Regions from separate parts of the Eubacterium sp. MSJ-33 genome, predicted to be linked through region 2. Evidence: predicted binding sites of a transcription regulator. Region 2 holds the regulator's gene; each other region holds the start of a gene.
The links. The regulator LexA, encoded in region 2, represses DNA repair genes until DNA is damaged. The targets are predictions, from matches to a motif close to CNAACANNTGTTNG.
Positions count from the first base shown of each region.

Region 1: a site for LexA is predicted at 1,713-1,726, ahead of KP625_RS11340 (putative DNA modification/repair radical SAM protein). Genes of this name have one in related genera too.
Region 3: a site for LexA is predicted at 1,721-1,734, ahead of KP625_RS09800 (Y-family DNA polymerase). Genes of this name have one in related genera too.

Region 1 covers NZ_CP076562.1:2,407,992-2,412,287, forward strand. The annotation lists gene KP625_RS11330 (ABC transporter permease) at 1-478, shown strand, start outside; gene KP625_RS11335 (ABC transporter permease) at 465-1,643, shown strand; gene KP625_RS11340 (putative DNA modification/repair radical SAM protein) at 1,769-3,406, shown strand; gene KP625_RS11345 (TIGR03915 family putative DNA repair protein) at 3,416-4,180, shown strand; gene KP625_RS11350 (histidine phosphatase family protein) at 4,223-4,296, shown strand, end outside.
Region 2 covers NZ_CP076562.1:645,274-649,569, forward strand. The annotation lists gene hisZ (ATP phosphoribosyltransferase regulatory subunit) at 1-1,094, opposite strand, end outside; gene lexA (transcriptional repressor LexA) at 1,288-1,914, shown strand; gene KP625_RS02990 (hypothetical protein) at 1,992-2,321, opposite strand; gene KP625_RS02995 (HD-GYP domain-containing protein) at 2,342-3,532, opposite strand; gene rsfS (ribosome silencing factor) at 3,534-3,881, opposite strand; gene yqeK (bis(5'-nucleosyl)-tetraphosphatase (symmetrical) YqeK) at 3,894-4,296, opposite strand, start outside.
Region 3 covers NZ_CP076562.1:2,074,715-2,079,010, reverse strand. The annotation lists gene KP625_RS09805 (hypothetical protein) at 1-161, opposite strand, end outside; gene KP625_RS09800 (Y-family DNA polymerase) at 158-1,672, opposite strand; gene KP625_RS09795 (Hsp20/alpha crystallin family protein) at 1,842-2,276, opposite strand; gene KP625_RS09790 (alanine/glycine:cation symporter family protein) at 2,508-3,932, opposite strand; gene KP625_RS09785 (glucose-6-phosphate isomerase) at 4,292-4,296, opposite strand, start outside.

The DNA of each region.
Region 1 (4,296 bases), 1.1 Mb from region 2:
GGCGAAGACGATGTTTTCATCCCTGCTTGCCGCATATTGTACGCAGTTGATCGGGCTTGCGATTCTATTTGTGTATACGATCTTCGTGATGAAGGTCGATTACGGGGAGAATCTGCCATATGTGATCCTGCTGGCACTTGCGGGAAGTCTGGCTGGACTGACGCTTGCGATCATGGTGACTACAGTTGTCAAGACCGGCGAGAACGGAAAGCTTGGAATACTGATCGGCATCACGATGGCATGCTGTTTCCTGTCTGGCATGATGGGAATTACCATGAAATATATCATCGAGAAACATGTGCCGTTCTTAGACAAGATCAATCCGGCGGCGATGATCACAGATGGATATTATGCGCTGTATTATTATGGTGTGGACAAGCGTTTCTGGATGGATGTAGCAAGTCTTGGAATCTTCTCTGCCTTCATGCTGCTTGTGTCCGCACAGGGATTAAGGAGGCAGAAGTATGACAGTATTTAAAGCATTTCTGCATGTATTGAATAAATGTAAAGGCATGGTGATCCTGTATACGGTGCTGCTTCTTTTGTTCGGTGGCATCAACGCAAAAAGCGGGGATACGGTGAGCCAGTTCACCGCAGACAAGCCGGAAATCGTCATTGTGAATCAGGATGAAAATGTCGGAATCACGAAGAATTTTACGGATTATATCGCAGCGCACAGTGAACGGAAAGAACTGAAAAGCGAAGAGGACATAGACGATGCAATCTTCTATCGGCAGGTAGCATTTGTAATCTATATTCCGCAGGGCTACCGGCAGGCGGTTCTGAACGGAGAGAATCCGGAACTTCGGTATAAGAGCTGCCAGTCGGCGGATGCGAGCTTCGCACAGATGATGGTCGAAAGCTATCTTGCCATACAGCAAAACTACGTGAATGCCGCTCTGCAGGCAAATCCGGATGAAATGAACATATCCCTGAATGAGGAGGAAGTCTGCAAGGATATCACGCAGACTTTGGAACAGACATCAACCGTGCATGTGACGACGACACTTGATACAAACAGCATGTCGAAGGCAGCGGGTTATTATAATTTTGCAAGCTACAGTCTGCTTGCCGGTGCGATCTTCGTGATCTGTCTGGTGCTTACGAGCTTTCAGGAGCTGCCGATCCGCAAGCGAATCACGATCAGCAGTATGAATTATAAGAAGCACAATGCGATCCTGCTTGCGTCGAATCTGTTATTCGCGATGGCATTATGGCTGTTCTATGGTGTGATCAGTTTTGTGATTGTTGGAAAGGCAATGTTCAGTGCGCAGGGTGCCATGTATCTGGCAAATTCGTTCGTGTTTACGTTGTGCGCCCTGACGATGGCGTTCCTGATATCCAGCATCTTCAACAACAAGGAAGCGGTTAATGGAATCGTGAATGTCGTGGCACTTGGCTCGGCATTTCTGTGCGGTGCATTTATCCCGGTTGAATGGCTGCCGGATGGCGTGCTTGCCGTGGGTCGTATCTTTCCGGCGTACTGGTATATTCAGACGAATGAATATCTGAAGACACTGGAGACGGTGAGTGTTTCAGGGCTGAAACCGGCATTTATCAATATGCTGGCGATGGCTTTATATGGTGTGTTCTATATTATTGTTGCGAATATCGTGTCGGCGAAGAAACGGGTAGTGGCGTAATCTTGAAACAGGCGAAGTGGAAATTCTGCTTCGTCTGTTTTTGTGCTTTCTGGTTATTCTGAATAAATACAAACGAGTGTTCGAAAAAACTTGCAATTAAGAACGCTTGTTCGTATAATATAAGTATGAGTACAGAAATGACGAACAATTACATAGAAGAATATACAACGCAGGAGAAGCTGCAGATTCTTGCGGATGCTGCCAAGTACGATGTGGCATGTACGTCGAGCGGATCGGATCGCCGGGGGAAGAAAGGAGAACTCGGCAATGCAGCGGCATGCGGCATCTGCCATAGCTTTGCTTCGGATGGCAGATGTATCTCGCTACTTAAGATTCTGATGACAAATCACTGCGTCTATGATTGCAAATACTGCATCAACCGGGCGAGTAATGATGTGAAGCGGGCAACCTTTACACCGGAGGAAATCTGCGAGCTCACGGTGGAGTTTTACAAGCGGAATTATATTGAAGGCTTGTTCTTAAGCTCCGGCGTTCTGAAGAATCCGACGTATACGATGGAGAAGATGTGCGAGACATTGCTTCTGCTTCGGACGAAATATCATTTTAACGGTTACATCCATGTCAAGACGATTCCTGGTGCATCGGATGAACTGCTTGCGGCAGCAGGATATCTGGCGGATCGTATCAGCGTGAATATGGAACTGCCAACGGAGGAAGGATTGCGGACGCTGGCACCGAATAAGACAATGCAGACAATCTTAGATCCGATGGGAAAGGTGCGGAATACAATCGCATCTCACCGGATGGCAATCGGGAAATCCGCGCACATGGAGAGAAGCAAGGGCAATCAGTTTCTGAAGCAGAGTATCTTCGGGACTGAGTCAAAGAAGCAGTTTGCGGAAGGATTGATGAAGGAGAAGGAAGCTGTACTTGGAACGGAAAATGTTGTGCGTGATGATGCGGGGGCATATGGAAGCAGAGATCAAGGCAAGAAACGTGGCGCAGGTTCAGATATTTCTGTAACTGGAGAGACAGGTATGCAGAATACAATTGCGAATTTGGCTACGAAGATGAATGGAACGGTTCTGGATAGTGCTTTGACATGGGACAACGCATATCAGCTTGCACCGCTCGATATGTCGAAATTAAGGCGGCGGTTTGCACCGGCGGGGCAGAGCACGCAGATGATTATCGGGGCAACCGGCGAGAGCGATTATACGTTGCTGCAGACGACACAACAGTTGTATCAGGGCTTTGACTTGAAGCGTGTATTTTATTCGGCGTATATTCCGCTGAATGAAGATAAGGTATTGCCACAGATCGGAACACCACCACCGCTCCTGCGGGAGCACCGGTTGTATCAGGCGGACTGGCTGCTCAGGTTCTATGGATTTCAGGCGGACGAATTGTTATCCGTGGAAAAGCCGAATTTCAACGAACTGGTCGACCCGAAGTGTGACTGGGCACTGCGGCATCTGGATCAATTCCCGGTGGAAGTGCAGACGGCAAGCTATGCGATGCTGCTCCGTGTGCCGGGCATCGGACCGAAATCGGCAGGACGGATCACATACGCGAGACGTTACGGCAGGCTCGATTTCGCTTCCTTGAAGAAGATGGGAGTCGTATTGAAACGGGCACAATATTTCATTACCTGTGGTGGCAGGCAGATGTATCACACACCGATCGAGGAAGGGTATATCACAAGGCAGTTGACCGGCGTCGACCAGAAGGATATATGGAAGGCAGAGCACGCGAATGAATCGTTCACGCAGATGTCTCTGGCGGATTTCGGAATTGGGTAGATTGTAGTTATGAAGATATATACATGTAAAGACCGGCTGGAGGATATTATGACCTGCATCTACGATGCATGGGTGGAAGCCTTGCGGATCGGTCACGAACAGATACAAGTGAAGAAAGAGCCAGTATTTCAACAGACGATGTTCGATGAGTACATTCATGTGGATGGCGATGCCGAAAAGGCAGAGAAGGTGATTCGTTCCATCCGGAGAGATATCTCGGATGAGGCATATCTGGATGTCTATTATGCGACACTCTCCGCGGAGGAAGATGCATTGCAGGCAATCTATAATTTCCTGCGGGTTGGATTCGCGGTTGGCTGCCGCGTGCTTGATTATTATACGAATCCGCATGTGATGCGGATATTGGAACTGCGGCGGAAGGTGGGGAATGAGAGTCATCATTTCCGGGAATTTGCGCGGTTTCAGTCGTTAGACGGGAAAGTCTATGTGTGCCATCTGGAACCGAAAAGCGATGTGATCATGCTGGTCGGCAGACATTTTGCAGACCGCATGCCGTCCGAACACTGGATGATCATTGATGATACAAGGAAGACCGCGTGCGTGCATCCGAAGGATGGGACGAATTACCTGCGTTATCTGACCGATGCGGAATTTGAGACGCTTCGGAAGACGGAAGAGTATGAGGATGAATATACCGATATGTGGAAGACATTTTTCCATGCGGTTGGAATCAAAGAGCGCGAGAATTATATCTGCCAGCGGAACCTCTTTCCAATCTGGAAACGAAAACATGCGGTGGAATTCAAAGGTTAGATATGGTAGTATCTTGGTAGAAAATACAGGAGGGACAGTATGATGGCATACTTCTATTTTACAAGACATGGACAGACAATCTGGAATGTAGAGAATAAAATCTGTGGCGCGACGGA
Region 2 (4,296 bases):
TCCACCTTCTGATCTTCAGCACGCAGCTTACATGCATATGCAATTGCGTCCTTTTGATTTTCCTCTTTGTACAGAACAAGTACATTGGAATAATCAAGTCCTACATCAATCTTATTTCTGGCGATTGCACTCATCAAATCATCGACATAAATCGCGAATCCAACAGATGGAGCTTTCTTACCAAATTTCTCCATTAGGTTGTTGTAACGGCCACCCTTAACGATTGCATCTCCTGTTCCGTATGTATAACCGCGGAACACAATTCCGGTATAATAATTAAATCGGTTAATCATAGACAGATCAAAGCTGATGTATTTTTCATACCCATAACTTGTAAGCGCATTATATACCTTCCGCATACGTGCAATCGCTTCCAACGATGCATCATTTGTCACAAGCTTTTCTGCATAATCAAGCATATCCAGACCACCAAACAGACTCTCAAAGCTTTTCAAAGCAACCTTGCGTTCCTCCGGAATTTCCAGTGTATTCACAAATTCTGTCAAACCAAAGAAATTCTTTGAATGAATGTACTCCTTGATTCGCTGTTCTGTCTCATCGTCCAGCCCAGCTTCTTCAATCATCCCCTTGAAAAATTCAACTTCGCCAATTTCAATCTGGAACTCCTTTAAGCCCGCTGCAAGCAGGCAATGAATCACACAGGCAATAATCTCTGCATCGGCAGCAGAACTGTCATCATTGATAAGTTCCCCACCAATCTGAGTAAACTCAGAAAGCTTTCCCTGATGCTGATGTGTATTCAAAAATGTATTTCCTGAATAGCAAAGACGAATCGGAAGCTGTTCCTCGGGATAATATTTTGCGACGCTTCTTGCGATACTTGGTGTGATGTCCGGACGCAGAACCAATGTATTGTTATTGCGGTCAAAAAACTTATACATTTCATTGGAAGCTGCAGACCCCTTATCCATATTAAAAATATCAAAATATTCAAAACTCGGTGTATCAATGTCCTGATAACTGTACAGCTCTAACACATGATGAATCCGTGAAATCACTTTCTTTTTCTTCTTACACTCGGCATCGTAGATATCCCGGACGCCCTCGGGTGTATGTAATAACTTTTCGTTCAAAACCTGCTCTCCTTTTATATCTCATTTCTAACGACATACAAAGTCTAGGATATTATACTGCATTTCTTACGAAAATTCAAAGTTTTTCCGATGTTTTTTGTTTTGAAACGGAAAGCAGAACATTTGTTTGCATTTTTTTGTATTCTATGCTATCATAGTTTTAGTTTATAAATCGAAAGAAAGGGGATATGATATGGCGAATCGAAACCTGACTGATAAACAGCGGGAAATATTGGAATATCTAAAAGAATGCATCTTGCAAAAGGGCTATCCACCTGCTGTACGGGAGATTTGTGAGGCAGTTCATTTAAAATCCACCTCTTCTGTTCATGCACATCTGGAATCATTGGAGGAAAAAGGATATATCCGCAAAGATCCAACTAAACCACGCGCAATTGAAATCTTGGATGATGAATTTAATCTTTCCAGAAGAGAAGTTATCAATGTACCGATTGTCGGTACTGTCACCTGTGGGGAACCAATTCTTGCAGAGCAGAACATTCAAGGGTATTTTCCAATTCCACCGGAATATCTGCACGCGAACGGGAAAAATACATTCATGTTAAAGGTCAAAGGCGACAGTATGATCAATGCCGGTATCTTCGACGGGGATTTGGTTATGTGTGAAGAAGCTCAGACTGCAAGAAATACAGAGATGGTTGTTGCTCTGATTGATGATTCCGCAACCGTAAAAACCTACTACAAAGAATCCGGTTATTATCGGTTACAGCCGGAAAATGATACGATGGATCCTATCATCGTACAGGACGGAGAACTTCAGATTCTTGGAAAGGTCATTGGTCTTTTCCGAACATTCTAATTATAGAATTTAACTTCATTAATACAAAAGACAGATTTCATATCTAATGAAATCTGTCTTTTTACTTACTATACTATCTAACTGAATATAAAATCACAGTAAATCCCCTGTTTATCTTCCCTACATGTAATAAACCGGTATCGTACACATCTTCCCTCGTTAAACCGGACATAAAATGCCGAATAAGGACTCGCAATCTTCCCTTGCAATTCATGAAAAACTGCCGCTGCTTTTTCCACAGAGAACGACTGCAGTTTCATATTAATCGCAAATTGTTTAAAGTGTTCTGTGACCGAAAAACTCTTAATCTCTTTTATACTATTTACAATGTCACAAAGTCTTTGCTGCAGTTCCGGTCCCGATTGTAGCTGAACCTTGCTCATGTATGCATTCATAATTTTATACATAGCAGGTACTCCATTTCTCTTTAGTATTTTTGCTTGTCCGGTATACGGTTATGTATCTCTTTGAATTCATCAAAATGCTGAATGAATAATTTGACAACCTTCGGATCAAAGCTCTTGCCCGATAACCGAATAATCTCATCAAACGTATCTTCCAACGACCAGCCCTTCTTATAATATCTGTCAGAGGTCAATGCATCAAACACATCACAAACTGCCATCAGGCGGCTGATATAAGCAATTTCCTCGCCCTTCATACCTAGATAGCCGGTTCCATCCCAGCGTTCATGATGTTCTTTCGCCAGAACGCACGCCAGATGCATCAATTCACCCGGACATTTCTCCAGAAGTGCCTCTCCATATAAGACATGATTCTTCATAATCTGATATTCTTCGTCCGTCAGCTTATCCGGTTTATCAAGAATTTCTTCGCTGATCATCAGTTTACCGATATCGTGCATCATTGATGCCGTTGATACCATCTCCACATATTCATCATCAAAACCGGATGCCTTCGCTAATACACGCATATAGGCTGCAACACGCTTGATATGTTCCCCGGTAAACTTCGATTTACTCTCGCTGATCTCCGCAAACGAGAAGATAAGCCCCGTCTGGTTATCCTGCATAGTAACCGCCATATTGATTGCCGAATTAATCATCATGGAATTTCGCTGTACAATAAAATATGCAGCAACAGAAAGTCCGAATACAACCACAATCTGCGGAACCACATAAGATAACATTGCCTCTTCGAACGTCTCGCACGGAAATCCAATAAATACATTTGAAAAACGGTATGAAAAATAATTAGATACAACAATACCGCATGACATCAGCAGTGATGCAAACAGAACAAGTGTCTGGTTATAATAAAGTGATGCCAAAAGAATTGGGAACAACATGATTGGATATGCATACGTTGACAAAAGTGTCAGCATCAGTGTTGCAATCAGACAGACACAGATAATGACAATATGCTTTGTCACAGGTGCATGATCGAATTTTAATATGTTGATAATCAGAGTAGGAATCAACGCAATAAAAATTGCCGACGCAAAGAAAACAATCAATACGGAATCATCCATATCCGTACCGAAATAACAATACAAAAACGCAAGTGCCAGAATTGCTACAATCACACGCATGCATCTGGCAGATATCTGATTTACTTTCTTATAGTTATCCTGAATCAGTTTTTCTTTACTATTCAAATTAATATTCCCCCGGTTGTAAAAGCTCTCCATCCCTCCAGATATGATCTAAATCATAGAAGGATCTCTCTTTTTCTGAAAATACATGAATAATTATATCATAATAATCCAGCAAAATCCATCCTCCATTTGCATAACCTTCCCGATTTTTCATTTCCGCACCAGCTTCCCGCATCGCATGCTCCACATTATTGCACATTGCCTGTACCTGATTACGGTTGGAACCATCTGCAATCACCAGATAATCGCACATGGAAGAAATTTCAGATATCCGAATTACACGGATATTATTTCCTTTTTTATCATCAAGCGCTTTTACAATTGTTCGAAGAAATTTATTCTCACCCATATCCTGTCTCCCTTACAGTTCCATATTATGAACTACATAAAAATCATATGTTTTCTGCGTCATATAGTCCATCTCTGCCGTCGTCTTGCTCAGATAATCAAGCGTATTCTTCAATATATGGATCACACAAACATCCAGATTCGTAAAAGCTTCCTTCCGAATTTCTTCCATCTCCGGGAGCATCTTCCGATTTGGTTCAATATAATCCGCAACGAAGATAATTTTATCCAATATTGTCATGTTCGGACGACCGGTTGTATGATACGTAATTGCATCTAAAATCACCTGATCGACCACATCATATTTATATCTTGCATAATACGCTCCAAGTTTCGCGTGCAACATATCTGGGTTCTTCTCCTCATACTTGCTGACCGGAAGTCCATGTTTTCTCGCTTTTTCCAGTTTTGTCTTC
Region 3 (4,296 bases), 1.4 Mb from region 2:
TCCTCCTCCGTCAGCCGCGCCGTCTCCCGCACAGCCTCATCATGTCCCGTAAGGGCCGCAAATGGGGCAAACTGTGCCGCGCGCATCATCCGGTCCATCGGCAGGTGCTTCTTCGACACCGGGCGCTCACGGTTAATAATATCACTATAATCCCGCCTCACGCTTTATGCCCTCCAATCTGATTATTCCTATCGCGCGCGGTTGCACCCTCTCGGAAATTCATTCCCCGGAGCACCGCATTTTTTCCGTATTTATGCTTGATTGCAAGCAATGCCTGCTGCATCTGCTCTTCCTTCGCTTCCTTCTCCTTCTCTGCTTCTTTCTCTTTTTCTAACACTGCATAGTCCGTGAATAGATTAAGCTGTTCAAAACCTTTTGATTCTTCCTTCACATCCTGCTTGCGGATCACACGGTTCGCTACGACATTCATCCGCCGCACAAGCAGCTTCTCATCTACGATTCGATCATATAAGCGAAGCACGGCTGCCTCAATCTTACTCGTTAAAGATGAATACCCTTCCAGATTCTCCGTACCATGTGCATGCTTTGGCACTTTCCGTCCATACCGGTCACTCGTCACCTCTCCGCAATATCCATTTGCCCCGGCAGACAGATTTTCGATATCATACCCCACTGTAAGTACCATCTGATTCGTAACAAGCCCTTTTTGAACCAGTTCCAGCACCAGTGCCTCCGTCATTTCCTGCACGACTACGCGCGCTTTTTCACATGTATAAGGACATTGCAGCACCTGCCCTGAACTGATGCTGTTGCTCTCCGGCCGATACGCCTTAATCTCCTCAATTGTACATGGCTCGTACCCCCATGCATGATCAATCAGCAATTCCGCATTCACACCAAAAAGCTTATATAACAGCTCCTCGTTGTAATAATCATTTTCTTCTCCCAATGAACACCTTGCGATATCACCCATCGTATACAGATTTTGTGCGTGCAGTTTTTTCTGATAACCGGCCCCCACCCGCCAGAAATCCGTCAATGGTTCATGATTCCACAGCAGTTTACGGTAGGTCATCTCATCCAGCTCTGCGATTCGTGCCCCACGTTCATCCGGCTGCATGTGCTTCGCCTCGATATCCATTGCAATCTTCGCCAAATACAGATTCGTTCCAATACCCGCTGTCGCTGTAATCCCTGTTGTCTCATATACATCCTGAATCATCGTCTCCGCAAGCTGTCGGGCAGTCATCTGATATGTATGAAGATATGCTGTCGCATCAATAAACACCTCATCTACTGAATAGACATGCATATCCTCCGATGCCACATATTTCAGATAAGTATCGTAAATACGGGTACTATATTTCATGTAATATGCCATCCGTGGTTTCGCAGCAATGTAATCAAGTGCAAGTCTTGGATCTGCCTTGACCTTGTTATTCTCATATGATGATCCGGTAAATTCCCGTTCCGGTGCAAATGCCAGCCTCTGACGATTGATCTCCTTCACCTTCTGTACGACCTCAAACAGACGCGCCCGCCCTGAGATACCATAGGATTTCAAAGAAGGCGAAACTGCCAGACAGATTGTCTTCTCTGTCCGGCTCTCATCTGCTACTACAAGGTTCGTCGTGAGCGGATTTAATCCCCGCTCCACGCACTCTACCGATGCATAAAACGATTTTAGATCAATTGCTATATACTGCCGCATATTGCTGCTCCTTACATCAAGCTTTCCCATATGTATTTATTCTAATACGGAACGTATGTTTTGTAAATATAATTGTATGATAGACAAAAAAGCAAAAAGGACGACCGCTTATACGGCGGTCGCCCAGTAAGAGAGGGGAAACGAAAAATCGTCTGACTAGCTATTTAAATTATCCTTCGATGGCAATGAATTTCTTCTCTTCCACCTGTGGTTTTGCTTCTTTCTTCGGTACAGTAATCTTCAAAACACCATCCTCGAATTTTGCCTTGATATCTTCCTGTGTAATCGCATCACCCACATAGAAGGATCTGTTGCAGGAACCTTCATAACGTTCCTTACGGATGTATTTGCCCTTGGCATCCTTCTCATCCTTAGAGTTCTTTGTCGAAGCCTTGATGATCAGGTAACCATCCTTTACTTCTCCGGTTACATCTTCCTTCTTGAATCCCGGAAGGTTCATATCAATCTCGTAACCGTCTTCCTTCTCGAACACATCGGTACTCATCAGATTCTGAGCCGGTACATCGTACTTATAGACACCAAAACTTGGTGTATCAAAAAAATCATCCATAAAACTATTTGTAAATAAACTTGGCATTAACATAAGCCATACCTCCTTTTATACTTCACAATGATCTGTGTTTGTTTTTATTTCCTTCCCACTCGGGTTCCCTTCTCTAGGCCTTCCCTCATGTTCTAGATGTACTATAACACACTTATTAGCACTCGTCAATAGTGAGTGCTAATAAAAATTGTGAAAAAAGTGTGAAGTCTTGCTTACGCAAAAACAGGCATGCCGCAACGATACAGCACACCTGTTTCAAAATCATGTTATTTACTTAAACTGATTCTGCTCTGCATGGCGCTTGAAGAAGTCCTTTGTCTCCTTCACAACCACACCACTCAAAGCGAAGATTGCGATCATGTTCGGAATCGCCATCAATCCGTTGAAGATATCCGCAATCGTCCATACTGCCTTTACTGTCATGTATGGTCCGATGAATACGGCTAAGATGTATAACCAGCGATATACAAGGATTGCCTTCTTGTTCTTGCCTGACAGGTATTCCAGACAGCGCTCCGAATAGTAATCCCATCCAAGGATCGTTGTAAATGCGAAGAATACCAGACACAGCATCAACAGGAACGCAGCTACCTGCTCGGAAATCGGAAGTCCCTCCTGGAATGCGTAGGTTGTTACCTGTACACCCTCTAAGCCTTCCTGCTGCCAAGCACCTGTCAATACGATAGAAAGTCCTGTCATCGTACAGATGATGATTGTATCAATAAATGTACCCGTCATAGAAACCAGACCCTGACGTACCGGCTCCTTTGTCTTTGCAGCGGCTGCAGCGATTGGCGCAGAGCCAAGACCGGATTCATTTGAGAAGATACCTCTTGCAACACCCTTCTGCATTGCAACAATCATCGTACCAACCACACCACCGGTCACTGCCTTTGGATTGAACGCGCCCTTTACGATTGTTACGAACGCATCCGGAATCTCTTTGATATTGCAGATGAGAAGCATCAGGCAAAGCAGAACATAAAGCACTGCCATAAAAGGAACGACGATCTGGGATACATTTGCAATACGCTTGATACCACCGATCAGCACAAGCGCCACACAGACACTCAAAATCAAAGATGCGATTACAACCGTCCACGAATATGTACCGATTCCGGGAATCTCTACGCTCCATGATTCATTCGGATCGAAGAATCCCTCGACAGCCGATGCAATACCATTTACCTGTGAGAATGTTCCGATGCCGAACAATCCTACACAGATACCGAAGAATGCAAAGATCTTCGCAAGCCATTTCCATTTTGTACCCATACCTTTTTCGATATAGTAAAACGGTCCACCAAGTGCATGATTATCTTCATCTACGACACGATACTTAACTGCAAGGAGTCCTTCTGCATACTTGGTTGCCATTCCGAAGAATGCAGCAAGCACCATCCAGAACAGAGCACCCGGACCACCGGCTCCGATCGCTGTTGCGACGCCGACGATATTTCCGGTTCCAATCGTCGCTGAAAGTGCCGTACAGAGTGCACCGAATGAGGTTACCTCTCCTTCGCCCTCTTCCTCATTTTTCACCATCCATTTCAGGGCAAGTGGCAGTTTACGGACCTGCAGCACACCCATGCGGATGGTAAGAAGGATTCCACCTGCAATGATCAAAATCATAAGCGGCGGACCCCAGACGAAATCATCTACTTTTGTCAAAAAGCTATTAATTGCTTCCCACATGTTTCCTACGATTCCTGATTTCATATTTTCAGTTTCCTCTCCTTTGTTTTATTTTAACAACATGTTCTCTATATTACACAGTTTTCCAGCTTTTGACAACATTTTTTCCTCAATTTATAAAGTTTTTTGTTTGTTTTATATTCATTATATTGCGAATGGAAAATTATATGTCAACAGATCCCACGGAAAAGCCGCCGAACTGGGAAACTTATGTCCCAGCCCGACGGCTTTTTGTCATTGCTTCTTCTATTATATATATCGGTATATCTGCACGGATGCTTTACATCCATCCGCCTAATATCCGTCTGACGTCTGATATACAGTCTGACACACACGAATATCAAACTTGTGCTGTCCTCTTAGA